Regions from separate parts of the Sinorhizobium sp. BG8 genome, predicted to be linked through region 2. Evidence: riboswitches for the same ligand, from Rfam matches in the RefSeq annotation. Region 2 holds a riboswitch; the other holds the start of a gene.
The links. A riboswitch is a leader RNA that binds a small molecule or an ion and turns the genes downstream of it on or off. The one in region 2 is predicted to bind thiamine pyrophosphate.
Positions count from the first base shown of each region.

Region 1: it holds a riboswitch for thiamine pyrophosphate, as region 2 does, so the genes downstream of both, thiB (thiamine ABC transporter substrate binding subunit) here and thiM (hydroxyethylthiazole kinase) in region 2, are expected to answer to the same signal.

Region 1 is NZ_CP044011.1:459,058-466,740, reverse strand. It holds gene leuC (3-isopropylmalate dehydratase large subunit) at 1-207, opposite strand, end outside; gene F3Y30_RS02180 (amino acid ABC transporter permease) at 465-1,286, opposite strand; gene F3Y30_RS02175 (basic amino acid ABC transporter substrate-binding protein) at 1,296-2,093, opposite strand; gene F3Y30_RS02170 (ABC-F family ATP-binding cassette domain-containing protein) at 2,206-4,029, opposite strand; gene F3Y30_RS02165 (thiamine diphosphokinase) at 4,033-4,689, opposite strand; TPP riboswitch at 4,875-4,989, shown strand; gene thiB (thiamine ABC transporter substrate binding subunit) at 5,026-6,033, shown strand; gene thiP (thiamine/thiamine pyrophosphate ABC transporter permease) at 6,037-7,659, shown strand; gene thiQ (thiamine ABC transporter ATP-binding protein) at 7,652-7,683, shown strand, end outside.
Region 2 is NZ_CP044011.1:1,087,230-1,094,912, forward strand. It holds gene F3Y30_RS05025 (alpha/beta hydrolase) at 1-885, opposite strand, end outside; gene F3Y30_RS26690 (DJ-1/PfpI family protein) at 1,000-1,671, shown strand; gene F3Y30_RS26695 (helix-turn-helix domain-containing protein) at 1,701-2,030, shown strand; gene F3Y30_RS05035 (peroxiredoxin-like family protein) at 2,057-2,743, opposite strand; partial or broken gene F3Y30_RS05040 (adenylate/guanylate cyclase domain-containing protein) at 2,758-6,035, opposite strand; TPP riboswitch at 6,209-6,305, shown strand; gene thiM (hydroxyethylthiazole kinase) at 6,353-7,177, shown strand; partial or broken gene thiE (thiamine phosphate synthase) at 7,174-7,683, shown strand, end outside.

The sequences.
Region 1 (7,683 bases), 630 kb from region 2:
GGTCGGTACGTTGTGGTCCACGACCGCCAGCGTCTTCTGCGGGGCGCGAACCTTGCGGCCGGCCATGCGCAGACCTTCGAAGGCCTGCGGCGACGTCACTTCGTGGACGAGATGACGGTCGATGTAGAGAAGACAGGTTCCGTCATCCTGGCGGCTGACGATGTGGTCGTCGAAAATCTTGTCGTAGAGGGTACGGGGTGCGCTCATGGCTCTTCATCCGATTTGCAGCATAAAGATATGGGAAATTGACGCAGCACTGGGCTGCGAAACCTGACCGGATCAGGGTAGGCGGCTGTTGAGCGCGCCGTAAATGCACGAGAAGAAGCGTGCCGGCAGGCGCTTGTGATCCTGCAGCACGACGATACGCGTCCCAATGCATCCGAACTTGGATTCCATGGAGGTGCACATATCAATTTTTTGACAGCTCGGCAATCGCAGAGAATCGGCCGTGCGCCAGATGGAGACTACCGCTCATAAGCCCGGCGCAGACGCTTCTCCAGCGCCCTCAGTGCCAGCGACAGCCCGATCGTCAGGATGAGATAGATGTAGGCGACGATCGAGTAGGTCTCGAAGAAGCGGAAGGAGCCCGAGGCATAGACCTTCGCCATCTGCGTGATGTCTGCGACGCCGAGCACCGAGACGAGGGAGGAATCCTTCACCATTGCGACAAAGTCGTTGCCGAGCGGTGGAAGAATGACACGAATCGCCTGCGGGAAGACGACGAGTCGGAACCGCTGCACCCGCGAGAGGCCGAGCGCCTTGGCAGCCTCGACCTGCCCCTTGTCCACCGACTGGATGCCCGCCCGGAAGACCTCTCCGATAAACGCGGAATATCCGATCATCAGGGCTATGATGGCGCGCCACATCAGGGACACGTCCCTGACCTGCATCGGCTCGGCGACACCCCATGAGACAAGCGGGCTGATGGCGAAGTTGATCACGGCGACAACCGCCGGCGCGCCGACGAATGCGATGTAGAACAGGAGCACGAGAATCGGCACGCCGCGAATGACTTCCGTGTAGAAGCGGGCGACCTGGCGCAAGGCTGCGCGCTCCGACAGTCCGAGCAAGGCTATGCAGAGACCCAAGAGGGTTGCGAGAATGAAGCCGACCAGCGTGACGAAGATCGTTACCCACAAACCCTTTGCGACGGTGCTGAGGACCTGCACATAGAGATCGTTCGTCGCGATGACTGCGGCCAGAACGGCGGCAACAACGGCAAGGGCAACCAGCCACCAGGGATAATCGCCCTTGTCTTGCCGGGATGAGGCAGGCGCGGATGCCATGGCTCCGCTTTACTGGCCCATCTTGTAGTCGAGGAACCACTTCTTATTCAGCGTATCGAGCGTGCCGTCCGCCTTCAACGCGGCGATTGCCGCATTCACCGGGGCGACGAGATCCGAGCCCTTGGCGAAGATGAAGCCGAAGTCCTCCGTGCCGAGCGGGCCTCCGACCAGCTTCAGTTCGCCGCCCGATGCATCGACGTAGCCCTTGCCGGCGGTGCCGTCCGTGAGCACCACGTCGACGTCGCCCGCCTTGAGCGCCTGGACCGTCGCGCCGAAAGTTTCGAAGAGCTTGATGCGCGGGTTCTGCTCGTTGCCGTCGAGAACATTGTAGACCGCGACATAGAAAGGCGTCGTCCCCGGCTGTGCACCGACGAGGCCATCCTCAAGTCCGGCAAAGCTCTTGGCGTCGTCGAAGCGCGTCTCGTCGCCGCGCACCAGCATGAACATCTCCGAGCGCATGTAGGGATCCGAGAAATCGACCTTTTCCTTGCGCTCGTCCTTGATGGTAATGCCGGTCATGCCGATCTGGTACTGGCCATCGGACACGGCCTGTATCATCGCATCCCAACTGGTGTTCTGGTACTCGACCTTGAAGTTGAGTCGCTTGGCGATCTCGTTCATCGCGTCATATTCCCATCCCACCTGCTGGCCTGTCTTGGGATCGACGAACTGCAGCGGCGGATAGGCGTTCTCCGTCACCACCACGACCGTCTTGCCACCGAGATCAGGAAGATCTGCAGAGATGGTAGGGAGAGATGAAAACAGGACAGCGGCGAGGCCGGCAATGACCGTGCGTCGGGAAAACATGAATGAACTCCTGAAAATTGTGGCTGCCGAGACTGTCACAATTCTCTGCTTGTAGGCAAGCCGCAAGCATGCGGCGGCACGCCGACGAGCGATGGTTTGCCCAGGCCCGCCGTCAGCCTTCCAGTTCTTCCCTCAGCATTTCGAGCTCGAGCCATTCCTCTTCCATCCGTGCCAGTCCGTCGCGGAGTTTCTCGAGTTCGGCCGCAATCTTCGAAAAGGCATCCGGGTCTTTGGTGAAAAGATTGGGATCGGCCATTCTGGTTTCGCGCTTTGCGATCTCCGCTTCCGCCTTGGCCATTTCCTTGGGCAGATTCTCCAAGGCGAACTTCTGCTTGTAGGAGAGCTTACCCTTTGCCGCGCTTTTTGCTTCCGCGGCGGGCGCAGGCTGCTCTTTTGCCTTTTCGGCGCGCTCCGCCTTGCGGCGCTCTTCCTGCATGCCGCGGCGCTGCGCCATCATATCGGTGTATCCGCCGGCATACTCGATCCAGCGGCCGTCGGGCGCCTCGGGATTGGAGGGTGCGATCGTCGACGTGACCGTCCGGTCAAGGAAGTCGCGATCGTGGCTGACGAGGATGACCGTTCCCGGGAACCCGGCAACTATTTCCTGGAGCAGATCCAGGGTCTCGATGTCGAGATCGTTGGTAGGCTCGTCCAGGATCAGCAGGTTCGTCGGGCGCGACAGGATGCGTGCGAGCATCAGCCGCGCGCGCTCACCACCCGACAGGTTCCGGATCGGGGTGCGTGCCTGTTCCGGCTGGAACAGGAATTCCTTCATATAGCCCGTCACGTGACGCTGTTCGCCATTGACGAGGAGGTTCTCGCCACGACCATCCGTCAGGTAGTGCGCAAGCGTGTCGTCCAGATCGAGCTCCTCGCGCCGTTGGTCGAGTGTCGCCATCTCCAGATTGGTGCCGAGCTTGACGGTGCCGGCATCGGGCGGGGTCTGCCCCGTCAGCAACTTGAGCAACGTTGTCTTGCCGGCGCCGTTCGGGCCGACCAGGCCGATGCGGTCGCCGCGATGGACGCGAATGGAGAACGGGGCGACGATCGTGCGCTCGCCATAGTTCTTGGTAATCTTTTCGGCTTCAATGACAAGCTTGCCGGACTCGTTGGCGTCGGAGAGCGTCGCCTGGACGGTTCCCTGCGGTCCCTTGTGCCCACGATACTTGCTGCGCATGTCCTGTAGCTCGCCAAGACGGCGCATGTTGCGCTTGCGCCTTGCCGTCACACCGTAGCGAAGCCAGTGTTCCTCGCGCTCGATGGCCTTGCCGAGCTTGTGTTGTTCAAGCTCCTCCGCTTCCAGCACCTGGTCCCGCCAGGCCTCGAAATGGCCGAATCCACGGTCCAGGCGTCGCGAGGTGCCGCGATCAAGCCACACGGTCGCGTTCGATACCTTTTCGAGGAAACGCCGGTCGTGCGAAATCAGCACGAGAGCCGAGCGGCTGTTCGCAAGTTCACCTTCCAGCCATTCGATCGTCGGCAGATCGAGATGGTTGGTCGGCTCGTCGAGCAGCAGGATATCGGGCTCCGGCGCCAGGACGCGGGCAAGGGCCGCACGGCGCGCTTCCCCGCCCGAAAGGCTTCTGGGGTCCTCCGAGCCGGTCAGTCCGAGATGCTCTAGGAGATAGGCGACCCTGTAGGGATCGTCGCTCGGGCCGAGACCCGACTCCGCATAGGCGGAAACCGTGTCATATCCTTCGAAATCCGGCGCCTGGTGCAGGTACCGGATCGTCGCCGTGGGGTGGCGGAAAACCTCTCCGGACTGCGGCTCGACCAGACCGGCGGCGATCTTCAGCAACGTCGATTTTCCTGAGCCGTTGCGCCCGACGAGGCAGATGCGGTCGCCAGGTTCGACCTGGAGCTGGGCGCCCGCCAGCAGTGGCGTGCCGCCGAAGCTCAGGAAGATGTCGGTCAGTTTGAGAATAGGTGGTGCCAAGGGTCAGGCTCCTGACAGGTCGTACGGGCGGGCGAGCAAGAGGCCCCGCCCGGCACGGAGTGAGATGCGCACGGTCCCCTCAGCGATGTTCGAGATTGTGCGTGAAGAGCCGAACGGCAGATCGAAATCGGAAAGCGGATAGCGGACGTTGGCGATGGAGAGCCGGTCCAGGCTCGACAAGCCGAGGATGGAGAACAGGCTGCCCTTGGGCAACGAAACGGAATTGGTTCCCGGAAGCAGCGGCCAGGCCTCCTCTTCGCCGGAAGTGAGCCTCAGTTCGAGGCCCTGCTCCGCCAGCCGGAGTGCGAGCAGCATGTGCATGAAGGCGTGATCGCTGCGTTCCCCGCCCAGTGCGCCTGCGAGTATTATGCTTTTCGCGCCGCGGGCGAGCGCCGCCGCGACTGCGATCTCTCCGTCGGTTTCGTTCTTTGCTGCCGGATACGGTTCTCGCGGCACGTCTGGCCAGTTGGCTATGAGGCCTGCAGAACTCGAGTCGAAATCGCCGACCCAGACTTCAGGCCGTACGCCCAGCATGGTGGCGTGGCGCATGCCGCCGTCGGCCGCGACGAAGCGCGCGCCGGCTATGTCGGCCTTGAAACGTGGCGTTGGCTCGAGTGTTCCGCCGAGGAGAATGACAAAGGTCTGATCGTTCATGGGCATTGCCCATAGCGCATCCGCTGCCAAAGGAAAATCCGCATTTTCCCGTTCGACCGTGGAGCGCTTCCCGCTCCCGCGCGTTCGACCGATTGTCCGGGTTCTATCCTGCGGTTTCACGGAGGACTTCGGTGCAGGAGCTTGTGAAGAACCGGGCCTTGCCAAGCCAAGGGGGCGGGTCTAAAGCTTTTGTTGCTCTAACGGGGTGCCGGACGATCCTTAGATCTACCGGCTGAGAGGCTTTCGGGCCAACCCGCGGAACCTGATCCGGCTTGTACCGGCGGAGGGATTAGACGGCTCGATCAGCGCGCTATTCCCGTTCACTTGGAAGAGGAGGCGCTGATGCGCGTGAAACTTTTTGCAATGGTGGCGACACTTGCCGCCGGCCTTTCGGCTTCGGCCCTCGCGGCCGAAAAAACGCTGACAATCTACACCTATGAGAGCTTCGTCGCGGAATGGGGCCCGGGAGCGAAGGTCGCAGCCGCGTTCGAGAAATCATGCGCCTGCAAGGTCGAATGGGTCGGGGTCGCCGATGGGGTCGAGCTACTGACGCGGTTGAAGCTCGAGGGTGAAAGCACGAAGGCGGACATCGTCCTCGGTCTTGACACAAGCCTGATAACAGAGGCGAAGGCAACAGGTCTCTTCGAGCCGCACGGTCTTTCGCCGCAAGGGCTTACCGTTCCAGGCGGGTTCTCGGACGATACCTTTCTTCCCTACGACTATGGGCACTTCGCAATCATCTACGACACCGATGCGCTCAAGGATCCGCCTCACAGCTTGAAGGAGCTCGTCGAGGGCAATCCGGATGAGAAGATCGTCATCCAGGACCCGCGCACGTCGACCCCGGGTCTCGGGCTGCTTCTCTGGATGAAGTCCGTCTATGGCGACAAGGCCGCGGAAGCCTGGACGAAGCTCAAGCCGCGTGTTCTCACGGTCACGCCGGGCTGGTCCGAATCCTACGGGCTCTTCACCAAGGGCGAGGCGCCGATGGTGCTCTCCTACACGACGTCGCCCGCCTATCACATGATTGCCGAGAACACGGACCGCTATCAGGCGGCCTCTTTCACGGAGGGGCACTATGTCCAGATCGAAGTCGCGGGAATGACGAAAACAAGCGACGACAAGGATCTTGCGCGCCAGTTCCTGTCGTTCATGACCGGACCCGATTTCCAGTCGATCATCCCCGAGACGAACTGGATGATGCCGGTCGGTGCAACGAAGGATCCGCTCCCGGATGCCTTCGGCAAGCTGGTGAAGCCTGAAAAGACACTCCTTCTCGGGTCGGACGAGGTGGCCGCGCACCGCAAGGCCTGGATCGACGAATGGCTGTCGGCCATGAGTGCGAACTGACCGATGTATTCTCGTGCCGAGAAGCGATTTGTGCGTGGGGCCGGGGCTCTTGTCCTCGGCTTCGTCGCTTCGTTCGTCGGCATTTCGATCGCGGTGCTCCTGGCGAACGGTGCCGGCCAACGAAGTGGGGAAGTTCTGCTTGATGCCTATGTCTGGCGGGTCGCGCGCTTCACGCTCCTGCAGGCGTTCCTTTCCACCTTCCTGTCCGTGGCTTTCGCCATTCCGGTCGCCAGGGCGCTGGCACGCCAGCGTCGATTTCCGGGACGAAACTGGCTTGTCCGTCTCGCGGCGCTGCCTCTGGGCATGCCGGCGCTCGTGGTAGCGCTCGGCATCGTCACGATCTGGGGCCGGCAGGGCATTGTCAACGATCTCCTCCTGTTTGCAGGCGCAACGAGACCTGTCAGCATCTATGGACTGTCGGGCATCCTCATCGCCCATGTCTTTTTCAACCTGCCACTGGCAACTCGGCTGCTGCTCGCCGGACTCGATCGCATTCCCGCGGAGTACTGGCTTTCAACTGCCAATCTCGGCATGAGGCCGGGCGCGGTGTTCCGCCTCATCGAGTGGCCCGTCCTGCGCCAGCTCATTCCCGGGATTGCCGGCCTCATCTTCATGCTGTGCGTGACCAGCTTCACCATCGTGCTCACGCTTGGAGGTGGCCCCGCAGTGACCACCATCGAGGTCGCGATCTACCAGGCCCTGAGGTTCGATTTCGATCCGCCGCGCGCCGTCCTGCTTTCTTTCCTGCAGATCCTCGTGACCGGCGCGCTCCTGACGATCATGGCGCTTGTCGGCAATCGACCGGCGGAAGGGACGACTACGGGGCGGGAGATCCGCCGCTTCGACGCTGCCGGGAGACGCTTGGCCGATGCGGCGATCCTCGTAGCGTTCGCCTCCTTCGTGGGTGCTCCCATTGTGGCGATCGTGGTATCCGGGTTCGCAGCAGATCTCGGGCGGCTTGCCGCCGACCCTTTGCTTCACAAGGCATTGGTCACAAGCCTCGCGATTGCCTTCAGCTCGGGCCTGCTCTCCCTCGCGCTGGTCGTTCCGGTGATCGTGCTACCGCATCTTACCCTGCCGACCGATACGTCCCTTGGTTCCACCCGGTTCCTTGCAATCCTGCTCAAGGGGACCGCCTCGCTCATCCTGCTCGTTCCACCGATCGTTATTGCAACCGGGTGGTTCCTCGTCCTTCGCACATTCGGGGAGACCGGGCATATGGCACCCTACGTCGTGGTGGTGATCAATGCACTGATGGCTATGCCATTCGTCGTGCAGGTGCTCGAACCTGCCTACAGAACCCATATCGCACGAACGGCGCGACTGGCTCTCAGCCTCGGCGTAACCGGCATGCATCGTGTACGTTGGATCGATCTTCCAGCCCTGAAGCGCCCTCTGCTGACCGCCTTTGCCTTTGCAATGGCGTTGTCGCTCGGGGACCTCGGAGCAATCGCGATTTTCGGGGCCGAGGGTTTCACCACGCTTCCGTGGCTGCTGTTCAGCCGGATGGGCAGTTATCGCACCGATGACGCCGCGGGCATTGCGCTTGTCCTCGGCGCAATCTGCCTCTTGCTCGTATTGCCTTCGACATTGTCGTGGGGGACCGGGGAAACCGCCAATGGTTGAGACGCGAACCCATCCCGGCGCGGC
Region 2 (7,683 bases):
CCGGCCGGCGGCGTCGATCGGCACGATCTGGTCGTCGTCACCGTGGATGATGATCGTCGGAATGTCGAACTTCTTCAGGTCCTCGGTGAAGTCGGTCTCGGAGAATGCCTTGATGCTGTCGTAGGTATTCTTGTGGCCGCCCGTCATGCCTTGCAGCCAGAAGCTGTCGATCATCCCCTGGGAAGCCTTCGCACCCGGGCGGTTGAAGCTGAAGAATGGGCCCGAGGCGATGTCCTTGTAAAGCTGCGAGCGGTCAGCGATGGAGGCGGCGCGAATGCCGTCGAAGACCTCGATGGGCAGGCCGCCGGGGTTGGCCGCAGTCTTGACCATCAGCGGTGGCACGGCGGAGATCAAGCCCGCCTTTGCAACGCGGCTCGTCCCGTGCCGGCCGATATAGCGAGTGATCTCGCCGCCGCCGGTGGAGAAGCCGGCCAGGAAGATGCCGTTGAGGTCCAGTTGCTCGATCAGGTCAGCAAGGTCGTCGGCATAGTGGTCCATGTCGTTGCCGTCCCAGGGTTGGCTGGAGCGTCCATGGCCGCGACGGTCGTGGGTGATGACGCGGAAGCCGTTGTTGGCGAGGTGGAAGGCCTGCGCCTCCCAGCTGTCGGACGAAAGCGGCCAGCCGTGGCTGAGGATGACCACCGGGCCGTCCTTCGGGCCCCAGTCCTTGTAGTAGATTTCGACGCCATCGCGGGTGATGATCTTGCTGCCCATAGTCCTTGCTCCTTCTGCGCTCGCCTGAGTGGCTGCTGTTGCTGCCTTTGCGGGGGAATTGACTGCGGTGACTGCGGCTGCCGTTGCGGCGGCGCCAAACGCGCCGGCCAGCATGTTGCGGCGGGAAATCGTTGCCGTTGCGATAGCGGTGGTTGCCTTTGCCTGTGCCATGACCGTGATCCTTCGTGTGTTGAAACCTGCGCTCCGTTCCGAAGCTGTGATTGAATTGATATTCCCGCCCGCCTAACCTCTCGACTGGCAAAGCTGACAACGATGGGGGCAGAATTGACAAAGGCGATGACCAACGAGCCGGCCGAGATCGGCATCGTGGTTCACGAGGAAGCGCTCATGTCGGCCGTCTACGGCCTGACGGACATGTTCAACGTCGCCAACCTCCAGAGCAGCGAGCATCACGGGACGAATGCGCCCCAGCTCAGGGTGAGCCATTGGAAACTCGGTCAGGACGGCTCGGTGACGCGCGGCTTCGACAGCCATCCCGGACTGCCGGCGGGGACGTTGTCGGCGCTCATCCTGCCGCCGACGCTTTCGGTGGAGTTGCAGATGAAGCGTGATCTGCGGGAGGTATCCGCGTGGCTTCAGCAGCGTCATGCGGAGGGAACGGTCGTCAGTTCTGTCTGCGGCGGCGCCTATCTCCTGGCGGAGTCAGGGCTGGTCCAGGGGCGGGCGCTGACGACCCACTGGTCGCATGCCGAGCAGATTGCCCGCCGCTTCCCGCAGGTGCATGTGGATACCGACAAGTTGATGATCGACGAGGGTGACATCATCACCACCGGGGGGATGATGGCCTGGATCAATCTCGGGCTCAAGATGGTCGACCGCTTCATGGGATCGACCGTGATGCTGGCCACCGCGCGCTTCATGGTCGTTGATCCCGGGCACGCGAGCAAAGTTACTACAGTGTCTTCGCCCCGCGCATGGATCATGGCGATGCGGTAATCCTCAAGATCCAGCACTGGCTGCATGGAGTGAATACGAAGGGTATCACGGTCGAGGCGATGGCTGATAGGGCCGGCCTTGGCGAGCGCACGTTCCTGCGCCGTTTCCAGAAGGCGACGGGCATCAATCCGACGGAATACTGCCAACGGCTCAGGATCGCGAAATCGCGGGAGCTTCTTGAGCGCTCCTATCTGTCGATCGAACAGGTGGCCTGGCAGAGCGGCTATGACGACAGCAACGCCTACCGGAAGATCTTTCGCAAAATTCTCGGCATCTCGCCGAGCGAGTACCGCATGCGGTTCTCGATTGCTGACGGTCCTCGGCATCCGCAACTCGATGGCCCCGCGCTCGCCGTCTGACACCGGCCATGCGTTGGGCGGTAATCCTATGACACCAGCCGGGAGGCGGCCGCCATCACGTCCTGCGGCTTCGGCACCCCGAACATCAGGCTTCCGCCGCCTTCGGCTTCAGTAAAGGCCCACCGGACGATGCCGTCGCGGTCGAGCAGGAATTCGCCGATCAGCTGGCCGCCTGCCAGCGTGTTCGTCTTGTCGTCGTCCTCGGTCCAGTCGTAACCGTCCAGCTTATTGAGGTAGGGAGCTGCCGTCTCAAGATTCATCGGTTCCGGCAGTTCGCCGGGCATGTCGATGCGCATCGATGAGACAGTGGGCATGGAGACCTTCCGGGGCCACTCGTCCTCATTCTCGGTGAACTCGAGATTGGGCAGACCAAAGGCCCGATGCGAAATCCGGTCCGGGTCGGAGGCGGCAAGAAAGCTCGGCAGGGGATGATAGCGGAAATAGAGCCGCGCGCGGTCCGCGGGCGTGTTCACCACCGTGAGGCTGTCGATGCCTTTTTCCCGCAGCGGACCCGCGAGGTTCGCCATCGCCGCAATCTGTCGGCGGCAGAACGGACATTGCAATCCACGGAACAGTCCCACGAGAACAGGGGTTTGCCCGCGAAAATCGTCGATTGCGACCGTGCCACCCCGGGTAATGGCTTCGAGTACGACGTTTGGTGCCCGTTCTCCCAGCTGCAACGGCATCGGTCTTTCCAGCTTCTCTTCGTTCATGGGTGGAACCCTCGCTAGTCGAGAAACGGCAGGATCATCAGCGCTTCGGGGTTGAGTCCGTGCTGCGCGCAGATCTCCTGCGCCAGATCGAAGTAGCGCTCGGCCTCCTTTACGTCGTCGCAATCCAGGCTGAGCGTTGCGAGCCCATCATAGCACGGAAACAGCAGCTGTGCCTCACCGCTGTCGCGGGCGAGCTCGAGCGCCTGCAGATAGTGTTTGCGTGCCAGATCAGCCTGCCCGTGGCATTGATAGATCTGCCCGAGCACGAGCATGGGGACGGGGAGGTGATCGCGCTGGTCGAGGTCCTGATCGAGCGCCAGCGCCTCCTTTGCCGCCGGCAACCCTTCCGTCATGCAGCGGTCCGTGAACGTGCAGTAGGCCACTGCGAGGTTTGTCAGCAGCCGCGCCTGATGTCCTAGATCGCCGATCCTCTTCGCCATCGCGTATCCCCTGGTGCAAACGTCGATCGCAAGCGCCGGATCCGTATCGGTGTAGAGGACACTCAGATTGGTGTAGCCCGGCAGGCTGGGCCGGGCAGGTCCGCATCGAGCGCCGTGTTCACGCCGTTCTCGACTTCCGCGATCGCCTCGCGGTTCCGCCCCATCCGGGCAAGCGCGATCCCCTTGAGATTAAGGGCATTCGCAGTGGCAAGCGCCAGTTCCTCCCGGTATGCGGCAGAAGCATCGATCGGGCAGGCCGAAACGCACCGCAGTGCCTTGTCCGCCCACTCGACCGCAAGCGCGTACTCCCCGGTGCGGAAGGCCAGATGACCGCGCTCATGCCAGAGCTCCGCCTCTTCGATCGGCGCGTCCGCCTCGTCCAAGAGACTGGCGGCTTCGGAGAAATGCGACTGCGCCCGGTCGCGATTGCCAGCGTCAAAGGCAAGTCGGCCGAGCTTGCGCAGGATCCGGGACCCGCTGGCGGGATTGCCCTGGACCCGATAGGCATCCAGAAGGGCGTTGTAGTGGGCAACGGCGGTGTCGCGGCGGCCCGCCTGCCCCGAAAGATCGGCCAGCCGTTCGCAGGGAATGAGCCAGCGATCGTCGGTGCGATCATCGAGGGCGGCCAGCGCCTCGGCGTAGAGCCTGACTGCATCCTCGTTGGCATAGGCCTTGCGGGCGAGATCCCCTGCCGCGATCAGGTAGGTTGCGCCCTTTGCCTTGGCTGTCGAGCGGACGAAGTGGTAGCCGAGTGCCGCCGTCTGCTCGATGTGATGGGCAAGTGCGCCCGTTCTGCGCTCCAGCGCCTCGCCCACCAGGCCGTGAAGCTCGCTGCGTCGCTTGACGAGGAGGTTGTCGTAGATGACCTCGTGGAAGAGCTTTTGCCGGAAGCGATAGCGTGCAAAGGACAACGCCGCGTCATCCGCCGTTTCCTCCAGGATGTCTGCCTCGCAGAGGAGATTGATGCCGCTTTCTAGGTCGCCCTGCCCAAGCTCAAGGGATCTCAGGAGGCCGATGTCGAAACTGGTGCCGATCACCGCGGCGGCCTGGGCGAGCCTGCGCGCATCGGCCGGCAGGCGATCGAAGCGGGCGAGTATCAGCGCCTGGATCGTCAGGGGTATCTCGGCCGCCGCGTCTCCTTGAGGGGCCATCGGATTTGTCCCATCCGTTGGAAGAGCTCCCGACTCCATCAGATTTCGGAGGATTTCCTCCAGGAAGAATGGGTTTCCGCTGGCGCGCGCCACGATCCGCTCACGCATTTCGTTTGCGGGCGTGCTACCGCCGAGAAGTGCGGAGAGCAAAGCCGAACTGTCGCTGATCCCGAGCGGGACGAGGCGGATGGTCGTCAGGCTCGCCTTGGCCGAATTCAGGATATCGGTCTCGAATGCCGGTCGGTGGGTGATGAGAAGCATGAGCCGGTTCCGGCCGAGCCGGTCCATTACGAAGCGAAGGATTTCCAGCGAGGCGACGTCGGCCCAGTGCAAGTCCTCGATGACCAGGACCAAAGGCGCCTTTTGCAACCGCCGTTCGAAAATCGTGAGGGTCGCGTGGAAGATCTGCCGGCGCAGTTGGTCGGGCTCAAGGTGCGTGAGTACGCCCTCTGGATCCCCGAACCCCATCGTGAACAGGAAAAGCGGGCGCCATCGTTCGATCTGTTCAGAATCGAGCCCAAGCGAGCCGAGACCCCTTTCGAGCAGTTGGCGGGAGAGGTCGAGCGATGCCGCCGGATCGATCCCGTAGGCACACCGCAAGATCGAGGCCAGCGTTCCGTAGGATGGGTCGCCGAGTGAGGAGCAGGCCACCTGACGGACGACCACGTCGGAGAACCTGGGGTCGTCGGCGATGGAGGCAAGGAACTCCTTCACAAGCCTCGTCTTGCCGATCCCGGCCTCGCCGATCAGCCGAACCAACTGGGTCGCACCGTCGAGCACAAGCTCCAGGCACCGAACCATGGCTGAAAGTTCAGTGTCGCGTCCGATCATGGGAGCCCGGAGGCCGAGGATCTCCAGTCCCCGCGGTGTCAGCGCTGCCGCGATGCGGTCCTCGAGCCGGTAGACGGCAGTCATTTCGGCCTTTCCCCGGAACGGCAAGGTTCCGAGACCTTCGAAGGAGAAGGCGTGCCGGGTAAGTCGCTCTGTCACCGCGCCGACCAGTATGTCGCCCGGTCCAGCCATTGCCTGAAGGCGTTGCGCCGTGTTCACGGTGTCGCCGGTCACCGAATAGGATTTGCTGTCGCCCGCACCGAGCGTGCCGGCAACGACCGGGCCCGTGTTGACGCCTATGTGGAGTGGCAGGGGTTGGCGCAGTCGGTGGCTCCATAAGCCTTCGATCCGCGCGACCCGGCGCTTCATGTCCAGAGCGGCAAGCAAAGCCCTTTCCGGATCTCCCTCGTTGGCGACCGGTGCACCGAAGAGCGCAAGCAGCGCATCGCCGATGAACTTGTCGACATAGCCCCCGTATCTGTTCACCGTGTCGTTCAGCTCTTCGAAAAGCTCGTTCTGGAGAGCGCGCAGCGTTTCCGGATCCAGTCGCTCGCCGAGCGCGGTGAAGCCGCAGAGATCGGCGAAGAGGACGGTCACGATACGGCGATCGGCATCGGCCTGCTTCGGCGAAGCAGCTGTACTTCCCCGCTCAACGATCGCCTGACGTCGCTCCACGGGTTCTGCATGCGCTGGCGTAACGCCGTTGCCGTTTCCGGGAGGAGCGACGCTCGTTCCGCATTGCGGGCAAAAGGCGAACTCAGGCGGGCAGAGGTATCCGCATGCGGAGCAGGCACGCGCCTGTCTTGCCCCGCATCGGGGACAAAAGGCAAAACCGCTCTGGATATCGAACCCGCATGCGGCGCAATTCATCGGACTTGGGTCCCGAAAGCCTTGGCCGGCGTGCTCCGGTTCAAGCGAAGCGCCGACAGTCACGGATAATGAGCCTCGCATTTCCGGTTGGCAAGCGGATGCCATGCATGCCGCTAGTCGAGAAGGCTGCGAATTTTTGTAATGACAGTGCGGCGCTCATCTGCGAAAAGGGGCGCGAGAGACAGGGGCGTTCGTCGCGAGGCGGGCTGAGAAGTACCCTTTGAACCTGAACCAGATAATGCTGGCGGAGGGAGTCGCTTGGGGACCCGGCCATCGCTTGTTTCCCCGGTGTTCTTCCCCCGCCCGGAAAGGGCAAGATGGACACCGTATCTTCGATCGAATCCGACATCATATCGCCGGGTGCGCTGCTTGCGGAATTGCGCTCGTCGCCACCACTCGTGCAGTGCATCACCAACTTCGTCGCGATGAACATCGCCGCCAACGTGCTGCTCGCCGTCGGGGCTTCTCCCGCGATGGTCCATGCAGCCGAAGAGGCCGGCGAGTTCGCGCGCATCGCCGGCGGGTTGACGATCAACATCGGCACCATTTCTCCCGCCTGGAGCGACGGGATGAAATCGGCGGCGCAGGCCGCGGTCGCCAATGGAAAGCCCTGGGTGCTCGATCCCGTGGCGCATTTTGCCACCGCATATCGGCAGAAGATCGTCGCGGAGCTCCTTGCGCTCCGCCCGACCATCATTCGCGGCAACGCCTCCGAAATCATCGCGCTTGCCGGCGGAAGCTCGAGCGGGCAGGGGGTCGACAGCCGTGACAGCGTGGAGCAGGCGGAAGATGCAGCGCGTTCGCTCGCATCGCAGTCCGGGGCGGTCGTCGCGGTAACGGGACGCATCGACTTCGTCACCGACGGCGCAAGAAGCGTCAGGATCGGTGGAGGTTCTGAGCTTATGCCGCGTGTGACAGCGCTTGGCTGCTCGCTCACCTGCCTCGTCGGTGCCTTTGCCGCCGTCAGGCCGATGCAGCCCTTCGAAGCCACGGTTGCGGCGCTTGCGACCTTCGCCGTTGCCGGCGAGAACGCCGGAAAGACGGCCGAGGGACCGGGTTCATTCTCCTGGCGGTTCCTCGATGCTCTTGCGGCACTCGATCCCGCAACGCTCGACGCAGAAGCAAGGTTGAGCAACGCATGAAAAACTTCGATCTCTCCCTGTACCTCGTCCTCGATCCCGTCCTCTGCGCGGGGCTGGGCATGCTGGAAACGACACGCATGGCCGTTGCCGGCGGTGCCACCATGGTGCAGCTGCGGTCCAAGGACGCGAGGACGTCGGAACGTATCGACCTCGGTCGGGCGCTGAAATCCGCGCTCGCCGGCACCGGCGCAAAGCTCATCGTCAACGACGATATCGAGGCGGCTCTCGCGATCGGTGCCGACGGTCTGCACGTCGGGCAGACCGACCTGTCGGCTACGACAGCGCGCGAACGCATCGGCCGAACCATGATACTCGGTCTTTCCGTGGGTACCGAGCCGCTTGCCGCCGGTATCGACGCGGGCACCGTCGATTATGCCGGCATCGGTCCGATCTTCGCGACCTCCACGAAGCCCGACCACCAGCCGCCGATCGGCTTCGACGGCCTGCGGGCCATGACGAGGGTATGCCCCGTCCCTGTTGTCGCCATAGGAGGGTTGAAGGAGATG